DNA from 3 places in the Clostridium sp. CM036 genome. Region 3 is predicted to be linked to each of the others. Evidence: a T-box and tRNA genes for the amino acid it is inferred to sense, from the RefSeq annotation. Region 3 holds a T-box; the other regions hold tRNA genes.

Region 1 (6,792 bases), 960 kb from region 3:
CCTTAACCCTTTTTCAACAGCAGGTATATACTGCCTTGGAACTGTTCCACCAACCACCGCATCAATAAATTCTAAATCATCTGCACCGTCTATTCTAGGCTCAAATTTAATCTTTACATCACCATACTGGCCATGTCCTCCGGATTGCTTTTTATGTTTTCCTTGGACATCAGAAGTTCTTTTAATTGTTTCTCTATAAGCAATCTTTGGAATTTCTAATGATACTTCAACTCCAAATTTATTTTTCAATTTACTAACTATAACCTGCAAGTGGGTAGATCCTAATCCTGAGATTATAGTTTGTGCATTTTCTGCGCTCCTAGATATTGAGAATGTAGGATCTTCTTCTAACAATTTTGTTAATCCATTAGATATTTTATCTTCATCACCTTTAGCTTTAGTTACAATAGCTCTTGAAAAAACTGGTTGTGGGAACTCCATAGTATCAAACATTATTAGTTTCGCTCTATCACAGAGAGTATCTCCAGTAGTCGTGCATTGAAGTTTTGCAACTGCACCTATATCCCCTGCCGCAATTTCTCGAGTTTGAAATTGTTGTTTTCCTTTTAAAAAATACATAGCACCTATTTTTTCTTCTTTATTTTTATTAGTATTATATACTATTGTGTCACTTTTAGCTTTTCCAGTAATAACACGGAACATAGATAATTTACCTACAAAAGGATCTGCAATAGTTTTAAATACTAATGCTGAGAATGGACCCATATCATCAATTTTGACTTGCGTATATTTATTGTTTTTCATACCTTTTGCAATGTACATAGTTGTTTCAATTGGAGAAGGGAAGCATTCAACCATATCTTCTAGCAACGTATTCATTCCTATACCAAGTAAAGCAGATCCACACATTATAGGTGTAATTTCTCCCATAGAAGCTCCTTTTATAAGACCTTGATATATTTCTTTTTCACTTATAGAACCCTCATTGAAATATTTTTCTAATAGAACTTCATCTGTTTCAGCAACTGCTTCCATAACCATCTGTTTACACTCATCCACTTTATCTATTAATTCTTCTGGAATATCACTATCTTCCATCCCATGTGTTTTAGGATTAAATATTTGAGCCTTTCTAGATATGACATTTATTACGCCGCTAAAATTTTCTTCACTACCTATAGGATATTGAATTGGTACTGCGGATATTCCAAATGTTTCTTTTATCTGTTGCAAAGCAACTTGAAAATTACTATTTTCCCTATCTAGCTTATTAATAAAAAATGCTCTAGGTAGCTTATGATCATTGATATATTCCCAAGCCTTCTCAGTTCCAACTTCTACACCTGATACCCCACAAACAGTTATCATTGCCATATCTACAGCTCTTAGCCCCTCAATCATTTCTCCTTCATAATCAAAATATCCAGGCATATCTACTAAATTTAATTTTATATTTCCCCATTCACTTAAAGCCACTGATGTAGAAATAGACGTTTTTCTTTTCTTTTCTTCAATATCGTAATCACTAATTGTAGTACCATCATTAACTTTTCCGAATCTATCTATAGCTTTAGTGTAATATAATATTGATTCCATTAATGTGGTTTTTCCTGAACCACTATGTCCAACAATTCCTATATTTCTTAGATTTTTGCTTATATATTCTTTCATATACGATACCTCCTAGCTTTTCGTTAGATATATATTCATATATTCTACCTTTAAATAAAAAGCCTTTGTATATAGCTGAATTTTATAATTATTACTTTCTAAAAAAGATAAAAGTATCAATAAAATAAATTTATTGATACTTAATTATATATTTAAACTAAATATAAGTTATTACTAAAGCTCATATCTATTTTTTAAAATTTGTATATTATTTATTATAATTTTTCAAAAAATAAAAAAAAGCTAATAATTAGCTTTGTATACTTTAAATAAAAATGGCTCCGCGAAAAGGATTTGAACCTTCAACCTATCGGTTAACAGCCGAGTGCTCCACCGTTGAGCTATCGCGGAACATTACCTAGCGACAACCTACTCTTCCACAAGGTCACCCCTGCAGTACCATCGGCGCATTGAAGCTTAACCTTCGTGTTCGGTATGGGAACGGGTGTTACCTTCATGCCATAATCACTAGATTGAGAAAATAAATATTCTCTCAAAATTGCACAGTGAACTAGTCTTCTCGCTTACGCTTGAAGTATCGCTTTATTTCTAATTATATATTTAGGTCAAGCCCTCGACTTATTAGTATTAGTCAGCTGAACATGTTACCATGCTTACACCTCTAACCTATCAACCTGGTGGTCTTCCAGGAGTCTTACTAACACCGCACTTACGTGCGAGTTATGGGAAATCTCATCTCAGGGTGGGCTTCACGCTTAGATGCTTTCAGCGTTTATCCCTTCCAAACATAGCTACCCAGCGATGCCACTGGCGTGACAACTGGTGCACCAGAGGTTTGTCCATCCCGGTCCTCTCGTACTAAGGACAGCTCCCTTCAAATTTCCTACGCCCGCGACGGATAGGGACCGAACTGTCTCACGACGTTCTGAACCCAGCTCGCGTGCCGCTTTAATGGGCGAACAGCCCAACCCTTGGGACCTACTTCAGCCCCAGGATGCGACGAGCCGACATCGAGGTGCCAAACCTCCCCGTCGATGTGGACTCTTGGGGGAGATCAGCCTGTTATCCCCGAGGTAGCTTTTATCCGTTGAGCGATGGCCCTCCCACGAGGTACCACCGGATCACTAAGCCCGACTTTCGTCCCTGCTCCACTTGTAAGTGTCGCAGTCAGGCTCCCTTCTGCCTTTGCACTCTTCGCGCGATTTCCAACCGCGCTGAGGGAACCTTTGGGCGCCTCCGTTACTTTTTTGGAGGCGACCGCCCCAGTCAAACTGCCCACCTAACAATGTCCTGTGACCAGATTCATGGCCTCCAGTTAGAACCTCAGTACTGTCAGGGTGGTATCCCAAGGATGACTCCACACAGGCTGACGCCCATGTTTCTCAGTCTCCCACCTATCCTGTACAGACAATACCGAAATTCAATGCTAAGCTACAGTAAAGCTCTACGGGGTCTTTCCGTCCAATCGCGGGTAGCAAGCATCTTCACTTGCACTACAATTTCGCCGGATGTGTTGTTGAGACAGTGCCCAAATCATTACGCCATTCGTGCGGGTCGGAACTTACCCGACAAGGAATTTCGCTACCTTAGGACCGTTATAGTTACGGCCGCCGTTTACTGGGGCTTAAGTTCATACCTTCGCTTGCGCTAAGTAATCCCCTTAACCTTCCAGCACCGGGCAGGCGTCAGCCCCTATACATCAGCTTTCGCTTTAGCAGAGACCTGTGTTTTTGCTAAACAGTTGCTTGGGCCTATTCTCTGCGACCTACTTACGTAGGCACCCCTTCTCCCGAAGTTACGGGGTCAATTTGCCGAGTTCCTTAACAACAATTCTTCCGATGGTCTTAGGATTCTCTCCTCACCTACCTGTGTCGGTTTGCGGTACGGGCACCAATATCCTCGATAGAGACTTTTCTTGGCAGCGTGGAATCAGATACTTCGGGAATAAATTCCCTTCCCCATCACATCTCAGCGTTAAGAGCAAACGGATTTGCCTGCTTGCTCCGCCTAAATGCTTAGACACACATCCAATAGTGTGCACATCTTATCCTCCTGCGTCATCCCATTTCTAATAACGTCCATTGGTGGTATCGGAATATCAACCGATTGTCCATCACCTACGCCTTTCGGCCTCGGCTTAGGTCCCGACTAACCCTGAGAGGACGAGCCTTCCTCAGGAAACCTTAGGTTTTCGACCGTTAAGATTCTCACTTAACTCTCGCTACTCATGCCAACATTCTCACTTCTGTACCGTCCACCACTCCTTACGGTATGACTTCAGCCAGTACAGAAAGCTCCTCTACCGCGTACACAATTGTGTACACCCATAGCTTCGGTGGTAAGTTTTAGCCCCGGACATCTTCGGCGCAGGATCTCTTGACTAGTGAGCTATTACGCACTCTTTAAATGAGTGGCTGCTTCTGAGCCAACATCCTAGTTGTCTTAGAAATCCCACATCCTTTTCCACTTAACTTACACTTTGGGACCTTAGCTGATGGTCTGGGCTGTTTCCCTTTTGACTACGGATCTTATCATTCGCAGTCTGACTGCCGAAATAAAAGTATATGGCATTCGGAGTTTGATAGGGTTCAGTAACTGTTGTCAGCCCCTAGCCCATTCAGTGCTCTACCTCCATTACTCAATTAATCGACGCTAGCCCTAAAGCTATTTCGAGGAGAACCAGCTATCTCCGAGTTCGATTGGAATTTCTCCGCTATCCACAGCTCATCCCATGGTTTTTCAACACCAACGTGGTTCGGACCTCCACGGAATTTTACTTCCGCTTCATCCTGGCCATGGATAGGTCACCCGGTTTCGGGTCTACGACATGCAACTATGCGCCCTATTCAGACTTGGTTTCCCTTCGGCTCCGTACCTTAAGTACTTAACCTTGCTACATATCGTAACTCGTTGGCTCGTTCTACAAAAAGCACGCCGTCACACATATAAAGTGCTTCGACCGGTTGTAGGCACACGGTTTCAGGTTCTATTTCACTCCCCTTCCGGGGTTCTTTTCACCTTTCCCTCACGGTACTTCTTCACTATCGGTCACTAGGTAGTATTTAGCCTTGGGAGGTGGTCCTCCCAGCTTCCCACAAGGTTTCACGTGTCTCGTGGTACTCTGGATTAGATCTGACTGTTTTTCCTTTTCATTTACAGGCCTATTACCTTCTGCGGAGCAGCTTTCCAGCTATCTTCAATTAAGGAATTGCAGTATTTATGATCTATCCTCAACCCCCAGATCAAAGACCTGGGTTTGGGCTCTTTCCCTTTCGCTCGCCGCTACTTAGGAAATCGATGTTTCTTTCTCTTCCTCCGGGTACTTAGATGTTTCAGTTCCCCGGGTCTACCTCTGCATACCTATTTATTCAGTATGCAGTACATAGTTGTTACTATGTGGGTTCCCCCATTCGGAAATCTTTGGATCACAGGCTATTTGCGCCTACCCAAAGCTTATCGCAGCTTAACGCGTCCTTCTTCGGCTCCTAGTGCCAAGGCATTCGCCATGCGCCCTTTGTAGCTTGACCTTGATTCTGTCTATTTACATAGACGGTTATATTAATTTTGCGAAATTGTATTAAATCAATTTATAAACTACTTGCGTAGTTTTAATTTTTTTAAAACAACTTTTTTCACTGTGCAATTTTCAAAGAACATTTTAAGAAAAACTATTTATTATCTAACTCCTAAGAGTTAGATAAAATTAGTCTCTCAAAATTAAACAGAGAACTAGGTACGATTAATTACAATAGATATTTTTGAAGAATAAATTAATATTCTTCTATTGCATCGACCGAAGTCAATACATCTACTCCCTAGAAAGGAGGTGATCCAGCCGCAGGTTCTCCTACGGCTACCTTGTTACGACTTCACCCCAATCATCAATCCCACCTTCGGCCGCTGGCTCCTTACGGTTACCTCACGGACTTCGGGTGTTACCAACTCTCATGGTGTGACGGGCGGTGTGTACAAGGCCCGGGAACGTATTCACCGCGACATGCTGATTCGCGATTACTAGCAACTCCGGCTTCATGTAGGCGAGTTGCAGCCTACAATCCGAACTGGGATGAGTTTTTGAGTTTGGCTCCACCTTGCGGTCTTGCATCTCTTTGTACTCACCATTGTAGCACGTGTGTAGCCCTAGACATAAGGGGCATGATGATTTGACGTCATCCCCACCTTCCTCCCGGTTAACCCGGGCAGTCTCACTAGAGTGCTCAACTTAATGGTAGCAACTAATGATAAGGGTTGCGCTCGTTGCGGGACTTAACCCAACATCTCACGACACGAGCTGACGACAACCATGCACCACCTGTCACCCTGTCCCGAAGGACTTCGCCCATCTCTGGGTTATGCAGGGGATGTCAAGTCTAGGTAAGGTTCTTCGCGTTGCTTCGAATTAAACCACATGCTCCGCTGCTTGTGCGGGCCCCCGTCAATTCCTTTGAGTTTTAATCTTGCGATCGTACTCCCCAGGCGGAATACTTAATGTGTTAACGGCGGCACCGAGGTTCGACCCCCGACACCTAGTATTCATCGTTTACGGCGTGGACTACCAGGGTATCTAATCCTGTTTGCTCCCCACGCTTTCATGCCTCAGCGTCAGTTACAGTCCAGTAAGTCGCCTTCGCCACTGGTGTTCTTCCTAATCTCTACGCATTTCACCGCTACACTAGGAATTCCACTTACCTCTCCTGCACTCTAGACACCCAGTTTCAAATGCAGCACCCAAGTTAAGCTCGGGTATTTCACATCTGACTTAAATGTCCGCCTACGCATCCTTTACGCCCAGTAAATCCGGACAACGCTTGCCACCTACGTATTACCGCGGCTGCTGGCACGTAGTTAGCCGTGGCTTCCTCCTCTGGTACCGTCATTATCGTCCCAGAAGACAGAACTTTACAACCCGAAGGCCTTCATCATTCACGCGGCGTTGCTGCGTCAGGGTTTCCCCCATTGCGCAATATTCCCCACTGCTGCCTCCCGTAGGAGTCTGGACCGTGTCTCAGTTCCAATGTGGCCGATCACCCTCTCAGGTCGGCTACGCATCGTCGCCTTGGTGAGCCGTTACCTCACCAACTAGCTAATGCGCCGCGGGTCCATCTCAAAGTGGAATTTTCCGAAGAAAAATCCTTTGATGTTTCGATCATGCGACCAAAACATATTATGCGGTATTAATCTCCCTTTCGGGAGGCTATT
Region 2 (6,792 bases), 950 kb from region 3:
TTCTTCTGCTAAAGGTTCAAAAGGTATTTTTTTATCATATCCTCCTGCAATTAGTATAACAGGCTTTCCAAAAGCTTTGAGACTTGCTATAGTTCTAGTTGGCGTAGATGCTATTGAATCATTGTAATATTTAACTCCATCTACTTCCCTCACGAATTCGCCCCTATGAGGTACCCCCATAAAAGTGGTAGCCACTTCTCTCATGCTCGCAACTGTTGCTTCATCTTGAGTTGCACAAAAGGCAGTTAATAGGTTTTGCACATTATGCATCCCTTTTAGCTTTACTTCCTCAAGATTACACACTACCTTGTTCATAATGAATAATTTATCATTTTGAAAATATGCACCATCTTCTAGTTTCTCGCATACACTAAAATACTTAACTTTTCCCTTAACCTCTTTTCTTAATTCATAAGTTAACGCGTTATCCTTATTTAATACAATCAGATCACCGTCACGTTGATATTTAAACACATTTTTCTTTGCATTTATATATTCCTCCATATCCTTATGAATATCTAGATGATTCACACTCAGATTTGTTACTACTGCTACATCTGTAGAAACCGTCATAGTCATAAGCTGAAAGCTCGACAATTCCAATACTACTTTATCGTCTTTGGTTATTTCTTCAATATTTGCGAACAGTGGTGTACCAATATTGCCTCCAACCCAAGTTTTATATCCTTCTTTTTTTAATATATTATATATTATTGTAGTTGTAGTTGTTTTTCCATCGCTACCAGTTACGCCGTAAGTTTTAGCCGGGCAATATTTTATGAACTCTTCCATTTCGGAAGTTATATATGTTCCTTCTTTTTTTGCTTTCAAAAGAGCAGGGTTATCTACTCTCATAGATGGTGTTTTAAAAATAACATCAAACCCCGTTAGATCATCTAAGTAATCTTCCCCTAATACCAGCTTCACGCCCTCTTCTTCGAAATCTATTGCTACCTGTCCCAGTAAACTATAATTTTTTTTATCAAAAGCTGTAACAACTGCCTTAAGCTTCACTAGAAAATGTATTAAAGGAATATTGCTAACTCCTATACCTACAACTCCAACTTTTTTTCCTTTTATAAATTCCTTAAATTCATTGAAATCCTTTTTCATATAACCCTCCATGTAATCTCCATATACTTTATATTATATTATATTATTTATTTTACAAATTTATTTTATAATTTTTTAGATTTATTCTATAAAAAAACAACGCATAGTATAACCACAGCCTACTCAAGCCTCATTATATACTACACGCCATTCTCTAAACCAAACTAACTATTCCAATTTAAAATTTAAAATTGTAGTTTTTCTTCTATAAACTTTTCTAAATCATCTATACTTACCCTTATTTGATCCATTGTGTCTCTGTCTCTAATTGTTACAGTATTATCTTCTAACGTATCAAAATCTACGGTTATGCAGTATGGAGTTCCTATTTCGTCTTCTCTTCTATACCTTTTTCCTATACTTCCGGTTTCATCGTAGTCTACGTTAAATTTTTTACCTAGCATAGCAAAAACTTCGAGCGATTTCTCTGATAATTTTTTACTTAAAGGTAGAATAGCCGCCTTAAATGGTGCAAGTGCTGGATGTAAATGAAGCACTGTTCTTACGTCTCCGCCTTCAAGTTCTTCTTCATCATATGCATTAACTAAGAATGCAAGAACAACTCTATCTGCACCCAGAGAAGGTTCTATACAATATGGTACATATTTTTCATTAGTAATAGGATCTAGATAACTTAAATCATTCCCTGAATGTTCCATATGCTTCTTTAAGTCATAATCAGTTCTATCGGCAACGCCCCATAATTCTCCCCATCCAAAAGGGAACAAGAATTCTATGTCACAAGTAGCATTACTATAGAAAGATAATTCCTCTTCTCCATGGTCTCTAAATCTTAAATTTTCCTTTTCCATTCCCAAATTATATAAGAAATTAGCACAATACTCTTTCCAATATGCAAACCATTCTAAATCTGTACCTGGTTTACAGAAAAATTCCAATTCCATTTGCTCAAATTCCCTAGTTCTAAAAATAAAGTTCCCTGGTGTTATTTCATTTCTGAAAGCCTTTCCTACTTGGCCTATTCCAAATGGAACTTTTTTTCTTGAAGCTCTTTGAACATTTTTAAAGTTTACAAAGATACCCTGAGCCGTTTCTGGTCTTAAATATATCTCTGATTTTCCATCTTCTGTTATCCCCTGGGAAGTCTTAAACATTAAATTAAATTTTCTAATATCAGTAAAGTCTTTCTTTCCACATTTAGGACATACTATTTCATTTTTTGCTATATATTCTTTTAACTCTTCATTTGACCATCCATCAGCACTAGCTACTTCTACTCCCTGATTCGTCATATGGTCTTCCACTAACTTATCCGCTCTAAATCTAGCTTTGCAATCTTTGCAATCCATTAGTGGATCTGAAAATCCTCCAACGTGACCCGTCGCAACCCATACTTCTGGGTTCATAAGTATAGCGCAGTCAACGCCTACATTATATGGACTTTCTTGAACAAATTTTTTCCACCAAGCTTTTTTAACATTGTTTTTAAATTCAACTCCCAGAGGACCATAATCCCACGAATTAGCGAGCCCTCCATATATATCGGATCCCGGGAATACGAACCCTCTGTTTTTGCATAACGCAACTATTTTATCCATACTTTTTTCAAATGTCATATTAATCCCTCCTATTTTTTTATAATCTAATGATATCTCGTTTTATATACTTCTCAATGGTCATTACAAATATATTAATATTACATCTTGTATCCTTTCCTATTTGGCCTAAATATAACCAATTCAATCCATCACACCCGCATAAAGGCATGCTCTTTTATTTTACGTACAAAAAAAAGACTATACCCCAAGGGACGAAAATTATTTCCGCGGTTCCACCCTTATTGGCACATGCCCTACTTTAAGTTCTATACACTCAAAAGTTCCTTTCACAATAATACTTTGATTGTTTACACCAGCCACAACCTCTCTTATGAAGTACTACTACTACTCTTCTTTATCACAGTGAATTATTTTATTATACATTAGATTTCTTATAATATTGAGTTCCAAAAATAAAAAATGGCTCCGCGAAAAGGATTTGAACCTTCAACCTATCGGTTAACAGCCGAGTGCTCCACCGTTGAGCTATCGCGGATTATTATTGCTTACAACAACATTATAACATATACTATTAAAAATTCAATAGTTTTTTCTTTTTTATTTAAATTTCATGATTTTAAGCACTGATGATTACGCTTAAGAAGTAAAAAGGATATTTTAGATTAACTAAAATACCCCTTTGATTCTTTTAAACTACTGGATTGGTTTCATTGTAGGGAATAGGATAACATCTCTTATTGAATAAGAATCCGTTAAGAACATTACCATTCTATCAATTCCTATACCCAGTCCTCCTGTTGGTGGCATTCCTGTTTCTAATGCGCTCATAAATTCTTCATCTATTAAATAAGCCTCATCATCACCCAATTCTCTTTCTTTTGCTTGTTGCATAAATCTCTCTCTCTGAACTACTGGATCATTTAACTCTGAGTATGCATTACACACTTCTCTTCCAAACACAAAGCCTTCAAATCTCTCTGTAAACTCTTCATTCCCTCTCTTCTTCTTTGTAAGAGGTGATATTTCTACAGGGTAATCACATAAGAATGTTGGTTGAATTAGTTTCTCTTCCACATATACTTCAAATAATTCATTTAATATATCTGCTTTTGAGCAATTTTCTAATTCTTTTTTAAATTGTAAATGCTTTTCTTTAGCTATAACCCTAGCTTCTTCATTAGTAGCTATTTTATCAAAGTCCACACCTGAATATTCTCTTACTGCATCTACCATAGTAATTCTTCTCCATGGTGGTGTAAAATCTATCTCAGTTCCTTGATAATTTACTTTCATAGTTCCATGAACCTTTTCACAAACGTAAGCTATCATATTTTCCGTAATTTCCATCATATCATTATAATCTGCATAAGCTTCATATAATTCTATCATTGTAAACTCTGGATTATGTCTTATATCTGTTCCTTCGTTTCTAAAGTTTTTACCCATGTCATATACCTTTTCAAAACCAGCAACAATAAGTCTTTTTAAATATAGCTCTGTTGCAATTCTAAGATACATCTCAATATCAAGCGCATTATGATGAGTACTAAATGGTCTTGCTGCGGCTCCTCCTGCTACTGTGGATAAAATCGGAGTTTCAACTTCTAAAAATCCTTTGTTATCTAAGTATTCTCGGATATATTTAATTATTGATATTCTCTTCATAAACGTATCTCTTACTTGTGGGTTCATTATTATATCTACTTCTCTTTGTCTAAATCTTAAATCAGGATCTTTTAATCCGTGCCATTTTTCTGGAAGTGGTTTTAGAGCCTTCGCTACAAGCTGAAAATCTACTATATGTAGTGATATCTCACCAGTTTTTGTAACAAAAGGTGTACCAGTTATGCTTACAAAATCTCCTATGTCAAAACTTTTATATTCTTTTAATTTTTCTTCGCCTACATCATCTATTTTTATGTATAGTTGTATTTTACCATATCTATCATGAATATCAGAAAAACCTGCCTTACCATGAACTCTTTTAGACATGAGTCTACCTGCTACAATAACCTGAGCGCCTTCTAATTTCTCAAAATTTTCTTTAACTTCTTGTGATGTATGAGTTCTTTCAACTTTGTACACATCAAATGGATCTTTGCCTTCTTCTTTTAAAGCAGATAATTTTCGTCGTCTTATGGTTACCTGTTCATTATATTTAGATTCAAGTTCATGCAAGTTTTTCTCTTCACTTTTTTCTTCATTGTTTTTTTCGTTCGACATTAATATCCCTCCTGTTTTTCCCAGGTCAGAAAATAATTACTAATCATTTATTCTGCCATATTTCTTCTATGTATATATTTCTTTAGGGCACCTACCAATTATAAATTGTTAAGTACCCCTATGTTCTATAAAAATTAAATAATTTTTAAACAATTACCCACGTCGCACTTCCAATACTTCATACCTACCAACACCATCTGGAACTGCAACTTCTATAATTGCTCCTGATTTCTTACCAACGAGTGCACATCCAACTGGTGATTCATTCGATATTTTATTTATCATTGGATCTGCTTCTGCTGAACCCACTATATAAAATTCAACTTCTTCATCAAACTCATAATCCTTAACCTTAACTATAGATCCTATACTTACTACATCTATTTCAATATCGTTTTCATCTATAACACTTGCATTTCTAAGCATATTTTCCAATTGTATTATTCTACCTTCAACAAATGCTTGTTCATTTTTAGCTTCATCGTACTCTGAGTTTTCGGTTAAGTCCCCATACCCAAGTGCTACCTTTATTTTTTCAGTAATATCTTTTCTCTTGACAGTCTTAAGAAATTCTAATTCTCCCTCTAATTTCGTAATTCCCTCATAGGTCATTACATATTGTTTTGGTACGCTCATTTATTTCTCCCCTTTTTAATTTTTATTAAATAAATTAGTAAATATCCATAAAATTCACTATCAACTAACAATACCCTAGCATATTACACCCCAACTACAATACTGTTTTCCTCGAAATATAGCAATTTCATATAATTTATATAATATAAGACTATTAGTTCAAATTGATAAATTATCGATTCTAAGATTTATTCTTAGAATAACAATACATGTAACCATTTAGCCATTATAAATCAGAGCGTTACTATTGTCAATATGTTACGAGCAAAATAGTCTAATATATTACATTATTGTTGAATTTTATTTTTTTAAGATATATACCATTATACTTAAGAGCTTTTTCAATGTCACTTTCTTGCATTTGACATAATATCGATCCTAAAAGTTCGATAGAAAAATCTCCTTTAAAAGTTTTCCAAGGCACATTATAACTTACATCATTTACAGCTATAATATTTTTTGGCGTGCTTATACTATTATCTAAGAACCAGACTAATTTCCCATCACCGAATTCATAGTCTTTAGATGAAACAATAAAATCGGCTATTTTAACAGCATATAGTTCATCATCTGTAACAATAGGAGATACACCAAAATTAGCGATAATATAATCTGCAAGCTTTCTAGCTTTTACCAAATCAGGCGATAAAAATACAATATACTTGCAATGCTTTGCTAATTCCACAATAATATTATAGTTTATTATTTCTACAGCATCATATATAACAATGCAGCAATTTTTCAAACTTTTGTTTCTCATTCTAATCATAAGTTGTATACTTTTTATAACACTAAAAGCTAAGAATCGCTTTTGAAATTCATTAAAATAATTATAATCCATAGGCCTCAGTGTTTTTGGCGATAATTGCACTTCATTACATTTACATATTTTTTTAGCATAAGTTAAATTGTTTAAATATGCTTTTCTATTAAAATTAGGTGGCATCCTTACACTCGTAACTTTAATATCTAATTCTTTAATGTATTCATTACTTATTACTTTCATCTTTAGTTTATCTTTAATTTTACTTAAAAATCCAAATTCATTATATAAATTATCTATATTTGAAGTTATACATAAAATTGGCTTCATACATCTGCACCTTATACATTAATGTACTATTATCTTATTCAGTGTTAATTATATAAATTCCCGTTTTAATTTTTAAATTATGCTTCTATGGTCTTCAAATAATTTTTATAAACCAAAAGTACCTGCTTTACCTCATCATAAGTATTTTTAGTATTAATTTCATTCTTAATCTCAGCACAGTTGTTAAGCCCTTTGATATACCAGGCT
Region 3 (6,792 bases):
GGAGCTAAGATATTAAATGACCGTGGTATCAAAGCTAGAGTAGTAAGTATGCCATCCTTAGATTTGTTTGATGCCCAATCAAAAGAGTACAGGGAATCTATATTACCATCAGACCTAAGATCCCGCTTGGCAGTTGAAGCCGCTTCTTCCTTTGGTTGGCATAAATATGTTGGAATAGACGGAGATGTAATCTCTATTGATAGATTTGGAGCTTCAGGTAAAGCCGACGATTTATTCAAAATATTCGGCTTTACAACAGAAAATGTTGTTAATAGAGCAATTAAATTGCTCCGTAAGTAATTTAATTAAGTTATAATTTTATTCTGAATAATTTTTTAAATCTTACACATAATATTATTAATAGTTATTAACTCACAGCTAGATAGATGAGCTCATCATTAATATAGATACAGCTAAAAGTTACTAACTACCATATGTATTAAATAAACTGTTTTAAATTTAGTTTTTAGCTGTAACTATTATTTAATGCAGTTTATTTAATATTGTATTTTAAAAGCATTTATAAATTATTAATATAAATATTTATTTAATTTAACATATAAAAATAAGCAAAATAATTATGCCATATAGAATTACTAATACCCCCATTAATTATTACATATGTTCCACCATCTTCTATTTCTAAAAAACTCTTTATTTATTAGCCCAATTATGATATTATGTAGTAAATTAGTTAAAAAGGAGGTTGATTATTATGTCATATAAAATTACTGATGCATGTGTAAGCTGTGGAGCTTGCGAACCTGAATGCCCAGTTAACGCTATAAGCCAAGGAGATTCACTATTTGTTATCGATGCTGATACTTGTATCGATTGTGGAGCTTGTGCAGGTGTTTGTCCTACAGGCGCTCCAGTTGAGGCTTAATTAGAACATAGATCTTATGATTAAGATACAAGCTACTGACTTTTGTCAGTAGCTTGTATCTTTTTATTCTGTTATATTATGAAACCCTTCCCCAGGGTTAGCATGTGCTATCAGATTTCTAAATTAAAAGCAGCTCCTATTCTACACATAGGGAGCTGCTTTTAATATTGTAATTTACTATTAAATCATCTCCTGCGGAGCCGCGACAGCTTCGCAGAAGATGCATTGATGACTTCAGAAGGAGATTTATACTCCCACTAAAGTTTTCTATTTGCTAGGGCAAATAACGCCTACTTATAGTAGGTACTCCCACTTATACAAATGGGAGACTTTCCTTCTGAAATGTCGTTAAAATTCAGCAGACCCAGTTGTTCTTGGGAATGGAATAACGTCTCTGATGTTGCTCATACCTGTAATATACATAATAGCTCTTTCAAATCCTAGTCCAAATCCAGCATGCTTAGTTCCGCCGTATTTCCTTAACTCTAAATACCACCAGTAATCTTCTTTATTAAGACCACATTCTTCCATTCTAGCTTCTAAAATATCTTGTCTTTCTTCTCTTTGGCTTCCACCGATAATTTCTCCTATTCCCGGTACAAGTAAGTCCATTGCTGCAACTGTCTTATTATCGTCATTTATTCTCATATAAAAAGATTTTATTTCCTTTGGATAATCCGTTACAAATAATGGTTTTTTAAACACTTCTTCTGTTAAATATCTTTCATGCTCAGTTTGAAGATCACAGCCCCAAGTTACCGGGTACTGGAATTCATTTCCTGATTTTTGTAGAATATCCACAGCCTCAGTATATGTTATCTGTCCAAACTCTGCGTTTACAACACCATTTAATCTTTCAATTAAACCTTTATCTACAAAACTATTGAAAAACTCCATCTCTTCTGGAGCGTTTTCCATAACATATTTTATTATATATTTCATCATGTCTTCTGCGAGTTTCATATCATCTTTTAAATCCGCAAATGCTATTTCAGGCTCTATCATCCAGAACTCAGCTGCATGTCTTCCTGTATTAGAATTTTCTGCTCTAAATGTTGGCCCAAAAGTATAAACATTTCTAAACGCTAAAGCAAAAGCCTCTGCTGCTAACTGTCCACTTACAGTTAAGCTAGTTTCTTTACCAAAAAAGTCTTGCGCGTAATCAACTTTTTTATCTTCGCCTAGCGGAATATTGCTAAAATCAAGGGTAGATATTCTAAACATTTCACCCGCACCTTCGCAATCACTACCAGTTATTATTGGTGTATGGGTATATACAAATCCTCTCTTTTGAAAAAACTCATGTATAGCAAAAGCAGTTAATGAACGCACCCTGAACACTGCTGAGAAAGCATTACTTCTTGGCCTTAAGTGTGCAATAGTTCTTAAATACTCAAAAGAATGTCTTTTCTTTTGCAATGGATAATCGGTATTTGACATCCCTTCTAAAACTATTTTAGTAGCTTTAATCTCAAATGGTTGCTTAGCTTCTGGCGTTACAACAAGTTTCCCTTCTATAGTCAAAGATGAACTTATAGGTAATTTAGCTATTTCAGCAAAATTTTCTAAGCCTTCCTCAAAAACTACCTGAATATTTTTGAAGAAGCTTCCATCATTAACTTCTATAAACCCGAACGCTTTAGAAGATCTTAAAGTTCTTATCCATCCAGAGATAGATACTACTTGATCTTCATATTTTTCTTTTTCTCTATAAATTTGTTTTACTAACAATTTTTCCATAAAATTGCCCTCCTTATAATTTTATATTTACCTTAATAATAAAAAAAGCCTTCCATCCCTTAATAATAAAGGGACGAAAGGCTATAATTTCGCTATGCCACCCAGTTTTGTCATATAATATGACCAATCTAATCAGTACAGAATTATATATTCGTTGATACGAGTTATACAATTGATACTGCCCAACAGTTAACGGATTGGAGCCGTCTAAGCCTACTACCTTAAAGATTTCGGTTAGAAACTCTGAGATGTTCTTCGATATAAACTTCGTATTGGTCTTTCACCATCACCAACTCGCTATTACTACCCTTTTATATCTACTCTTCTCTTCACAGTCTTTATATTTAAATATTAGTATATGTATCAATTATTTTTATATTCAATTAAAATTATAATATTTTTAATAATAAATGTCAAATATTTTTATAATAAAAATAGATGCCTAAAATGATTTTTCAATCATTTTAGGCATCCCTTAAGTTTTTCTCTTAATTATATATATTATAATTCTTTTAAACAAGCATATCTATTTAATCAAATTCTTCATCTTCATTTTCATCTTCAACTATCTCACCAATAACTTCATCTCTCTTTGCCGTTTCTCCAGTAACCTTATTTTCAAGAACAATGTTACATTTCACACATCCATCTTCTTCATTAATGAAAGTTTTTGCTACAACATCATCTTTTTCTAAAGATACACCCTGCGTAAGTTTCTCTGGGTGGTCAAATATAATAGGTTTACTATTTAATCTATCATCCATGTATAATCACTTCCTTTCTAAATTTAGTCTTTACATGAAGACTTCAAAATATACTTTGAAAATGTTGCCTATTATACTTGTATTTTATTTTGTAAATCCTTCTCCCGATACTTCTCTTACATCTGCAACAGTAATAAATGCGTTGGCATCAATTAATTTAACCATTTTTTGAAGAGGTACTATTTCATTTTTACCAACTACTATATATAGCACCTGTTTGGGTCCATTTGTATACATTCCAGTAGCATTTATTCCTGTTACACCTCTCTTTAAATCCTTCATTAATATTTCCGCTATTTCCTTAGAACTATTTGAAATAATAAATACCGCTTTAGAATAATTTATTCCTTCAAGTATACCATCTATAACCTTACTAACTATATAAGTAGATATTAGTGCATACATAGCTTTTTGAACACCAAATACAAAAGCACCTGTTAGTATTATAATCGAATCAATAGCTAATATAATTTTAGCTATTGGCATATTTTTTAAATAAACCTTTATGATGTTTGCAGCTAAATCGGTTCCTCCAGTACTAGCGGATGCTCTTAATACAAACCCTAAGCCTATACCAACAAATACTCCACCAAATATACTAACCAACAAAATATCGACCTGTGGCATCGGTATAAAGCTTGTATAAAACAACGCGAAAGATAGATATGCCGCAGCAAACATGGATTTACCCACAAATTTTTTCCCCTTAAGTTTTCTAGCAATGATAAGCAATGGTATATTTATCACAATATTAGTAAACCATAGAGGCACTCCTATTCCGTAATGCTTTTCTGCAATATATTGAATAACAATGGCAATACCTGCTACTCCACCTGTTACTAATTTAAATTTTGCCAAAAACATATTTATGCCTGCTGCGAGTATTGTAGTCCCGATAATAATGTAAATATAATTTAAAACGTTCTCATTTTTAGTTTCTGTTCTCATTTAATCTATCCTACTTTCTACTTACTGCTCTATAATAATAAAGTTATCACAATTATAAAATTATGTAAATAGAAATTATAGTTTTTAATTATTTTATAAGTTTTGCATCATAAATCCACCTAAATATAAAAAGCATCACATGTAATATTAATTTAGGGGGACTAAAAAATACTGCATGTGATGCTTTTTTATTTGGTTATTTAAATTATAGACATAAATGACTATTTCTATCCATATATATTAAAAATATTTTTTGTATATTATCTCTTGCCTAGGATGATTTATTTCAACTGCTTTTATGTTAATTTTTCTCATTATACTAGCAAATTCTTTAGTAATAGCTACTTCATCTCCGAAATGCATAGGTATAAGTAGTTTAGGCCTAATTTCTTTTGCAAAATATTCTCCGCCTATATAATAAAACTCTTGAAGTCTTGGATCTACAGGAAAAAAAGCTATGTCGATAGATTTTTCTTCTTTTAATTTCTCTATGTGAGTTTTAAATGAAGCCTCTGCTTCAGATCGCTCCTCTGAACTGTCCTCTTTCCAGTGCCACCAATTAAGATCTCCAGCATGAAAAATAGTTACCCCATCAACTTTTACTAAAAAAGATATTCCAATATCAGTTGAACCATAAGCTTTTACATAAACGTCTTTAAATAATTTTTCTTCACCTTCCTTTATAAATCTATAATTCGATTTATTTTTATCTATTTTTATATCATTACTAAGTATGTATTGTATATCACTATTATAATTTTCCCAATCCAAAATACAAGAATTAAAATGATCCTCGTGACTATGTGATGAAAACACATAAACATTTTTCATGTCTTTAATATTTTCAGATGATAACAATGCTGTCTGCTTATGGGCTTTATCATTTATTACAGGTTCTTTATAGTAATCAAATATTAAAAAATGATTTTTAGTTTTAATGGCAAACCCACTATGGTATATATAGTATATTTTTGTTTCTATTTCTCTCATATATTTTCACTCCTTCATAATTTTGTGATAGTAAACTCATATCATACATTCTATGCAAATATAAATATATTCCAAACCAGATATTTTTATTTTTAAACTCCTATGAATAAAATTTAAGTAAGCATATAATGATTCTATGGCATATGTGATATATTAATCAGTGTAGCGTGTGCTACACGATATATGAAAAGGTGGTTATATTAAATGAAGTTTTCTTTCGATCATAATAATATAAATGTATTGGATTTAGAAAAAAGCGTGGAATTTTATAAAAATGCTTTAGGATTTATAGAAACTAGGCGATTTCATCCATCAGATGGTAGTTTTACTCTTGTATTTTTAGGTGATGAAACAACTAATCATAAGTTAGAACTTACTTGTCTTAAGGACAGAACGCAATCATACAATTTAGGTGAAAATGAATTCCACCTTGCTGTAGTTACAGACGATTTTGATGAAGCCTACTCATACCATAAAAAAATGGGTTGTATTTGCTATGAAAATAAATCTATGGGAATATATTTCATTATAGATCCAGATGGTTACTGGACAGAGGTTATTCCTAGAAAATAGAAATAATAATATAAATTTAAATAGAAAGATGTTGCTATTTTTATTAGCAACATCTTTTTTTTAATTTCCTTTAATAATTGTAAGTTTACCATCCACAATATCAACTATTGCACTACCGCCTGTGCAAAGGTCTCCAAACAGCACTTCATCTACAAAATAAGCCTTTATTTCTTTTTGGACCACTCTATTGATTTCTCTCGCGCCATAATCCTCGGAAAAACCCTTTTTACTTAACCAATCATATAAATTATCTGTAACCTTTAATTTTATATTTTTAGTTAAAAGTTTTTCTTCAAACTGTTTCATTGCCTTCTTAGCTATTTGAAGAGCCATAGCTTCATCAATTTTATTAAATACAATTATGTTATCCAATCTATTCCTAAATTCGGGTGAGAATACTCGCTCCACTTCTTTAGTAATTACTTGCCCAGACTCCATTTTGTCTCCAAACCCAATTATATGTTTGCCAGCCTCTCTCGCTCCTGCATTAGAAGTCATTATTAAAATCACATTTCTGAAATCCGCCTTTTTACCAGTATTATCTGTTAATGTTGCATAGTCCATAACCTGCAATAACACATTAAATATATCAGGGTGGGCTTTTTCAATCTCATCTAGAAGTAGCACGCAATAAGGAGTTCTTTTAATAGCCTCAATTAACATTCCACCCTCTTCATAACCTACATATCCCGGTGGTGCACCGATAAGCCTTGCAACAGTATGTTTTTCCTGGTATTCACTCATATCAAATCTAATAAGTGGAATAGCTAAGCTACTCGACAATTGTTTACTTATTTCTGTTTTCCCAACCCCTGTAGGTCCAACAAAGAGGAGCGACGCTATTGGCTTATCTTCTTCATTAAAACCTGCCCTAGATCGCTTTATAGATCT

Evidence for each region. A T-box is a leader RNA that pairs with one kind of tRNA and senses whether it is charged. The one in region 3 lies ahead of asnS (asparagine--tRNA ligase), so its partner is inferred to be a tRNA-Asn.
Region 1: it encodes a tRNA-Asn, which carries the amino acid that the T-box ahead of asnS (asparagine--tRNA ligase) is inferred to sense. The anticodon was not compared.
Region 2: it encodes a tRNA-Asn, which carries the amino acid that the T-box ahead of asnS (asparagine--tRNA ligase) is inferred to sense. The anticodon was not compared.

What each region holds. Positions count from the first base shown of each region.
Region 1 is NZ_CM143652.1:3,003,704-3,010,495, reverse strand. It holds gene fusA (elongation factor G) at 1-1,632, opposite strand, end outside; tRNA gene ACWJKE_RS14205 (tRNA-Asn) at 1,909-1,983, opposite strand; rRNA gene rrf (5S ribosomal RNA) at 1,989-2,105, opposite strand; rRNA gene ACWJKE_RS14195 (23S ribosomal RNA) at 2,195-5,120, opposite strand; rRNA gene ACWJKE_RS14190 (16S ribosomal RNA) at 5,413-6,792, opposite strand, start outside.
Region 2 is NZ_CM143652.1:2,989,766-2,996,557, reverse strand. It holds gene murD (UDP-N-acetylmuramoyl-L-alanine--D-glutamate ligase) at 1-1,113, opposite strand, end outside; gene ACWJKE_RS14135 (glycine--tRNA ligase) at 1,299-2,690, opposite strand; T-box leader at 2,878-3,043, opposite strand; tRNA gene ACWJKE_RS14130 (tRNA-Asn) at 3,094-3,168, opposite strand; gene lysS (lysine--tRNA ligase) at 3,327-4,856, opposite strand; gene greA (transcription elongation factor GreA) at 5,010-5,492, opposite strand; gene ACWJKE_RS14115 (Rossmann-fold NAD(P)-binding domain-containing protein) at 5,767-6,585, opposite strand; gene dusB (tRNA dihydrouridine synthase DusB) at 6,663-6,792, opposite strand, start outside.
Region 3 is NZ_CM143652.1:2,041,162-2,047,953, forward strand. It holds gene tkt (transketolase) at 1-300, shown strand, start outside; gene ACWJKE_RS09555 (DUF362 domain-containing protein) at 716-886, shown strand; gene asnS (asparagine--tRNA ligase) at 1,235-2,626, opposite strand; T-box leader at 2,693-2,968, opposite strand; gene ACWJKE_RS09565 (hypothetical protein) at 3,157-3,390, opposite strand; gene ACWJKE_RS09570 (YitT family protein) at 3,475-4,338, opposite strand; gene ACWJKE_RS09575 (MBL fold metallo-hydrolase) at 4,579-5,328, opposite strand; gene ACWJKE_RS09580 (VOC family protein) at 5,533-5,901, shown strand; gene clpA (ATP-dependent Clp protease ATP-binding subunit ClpA) at 5,962-6,792, opposite strand, start outside.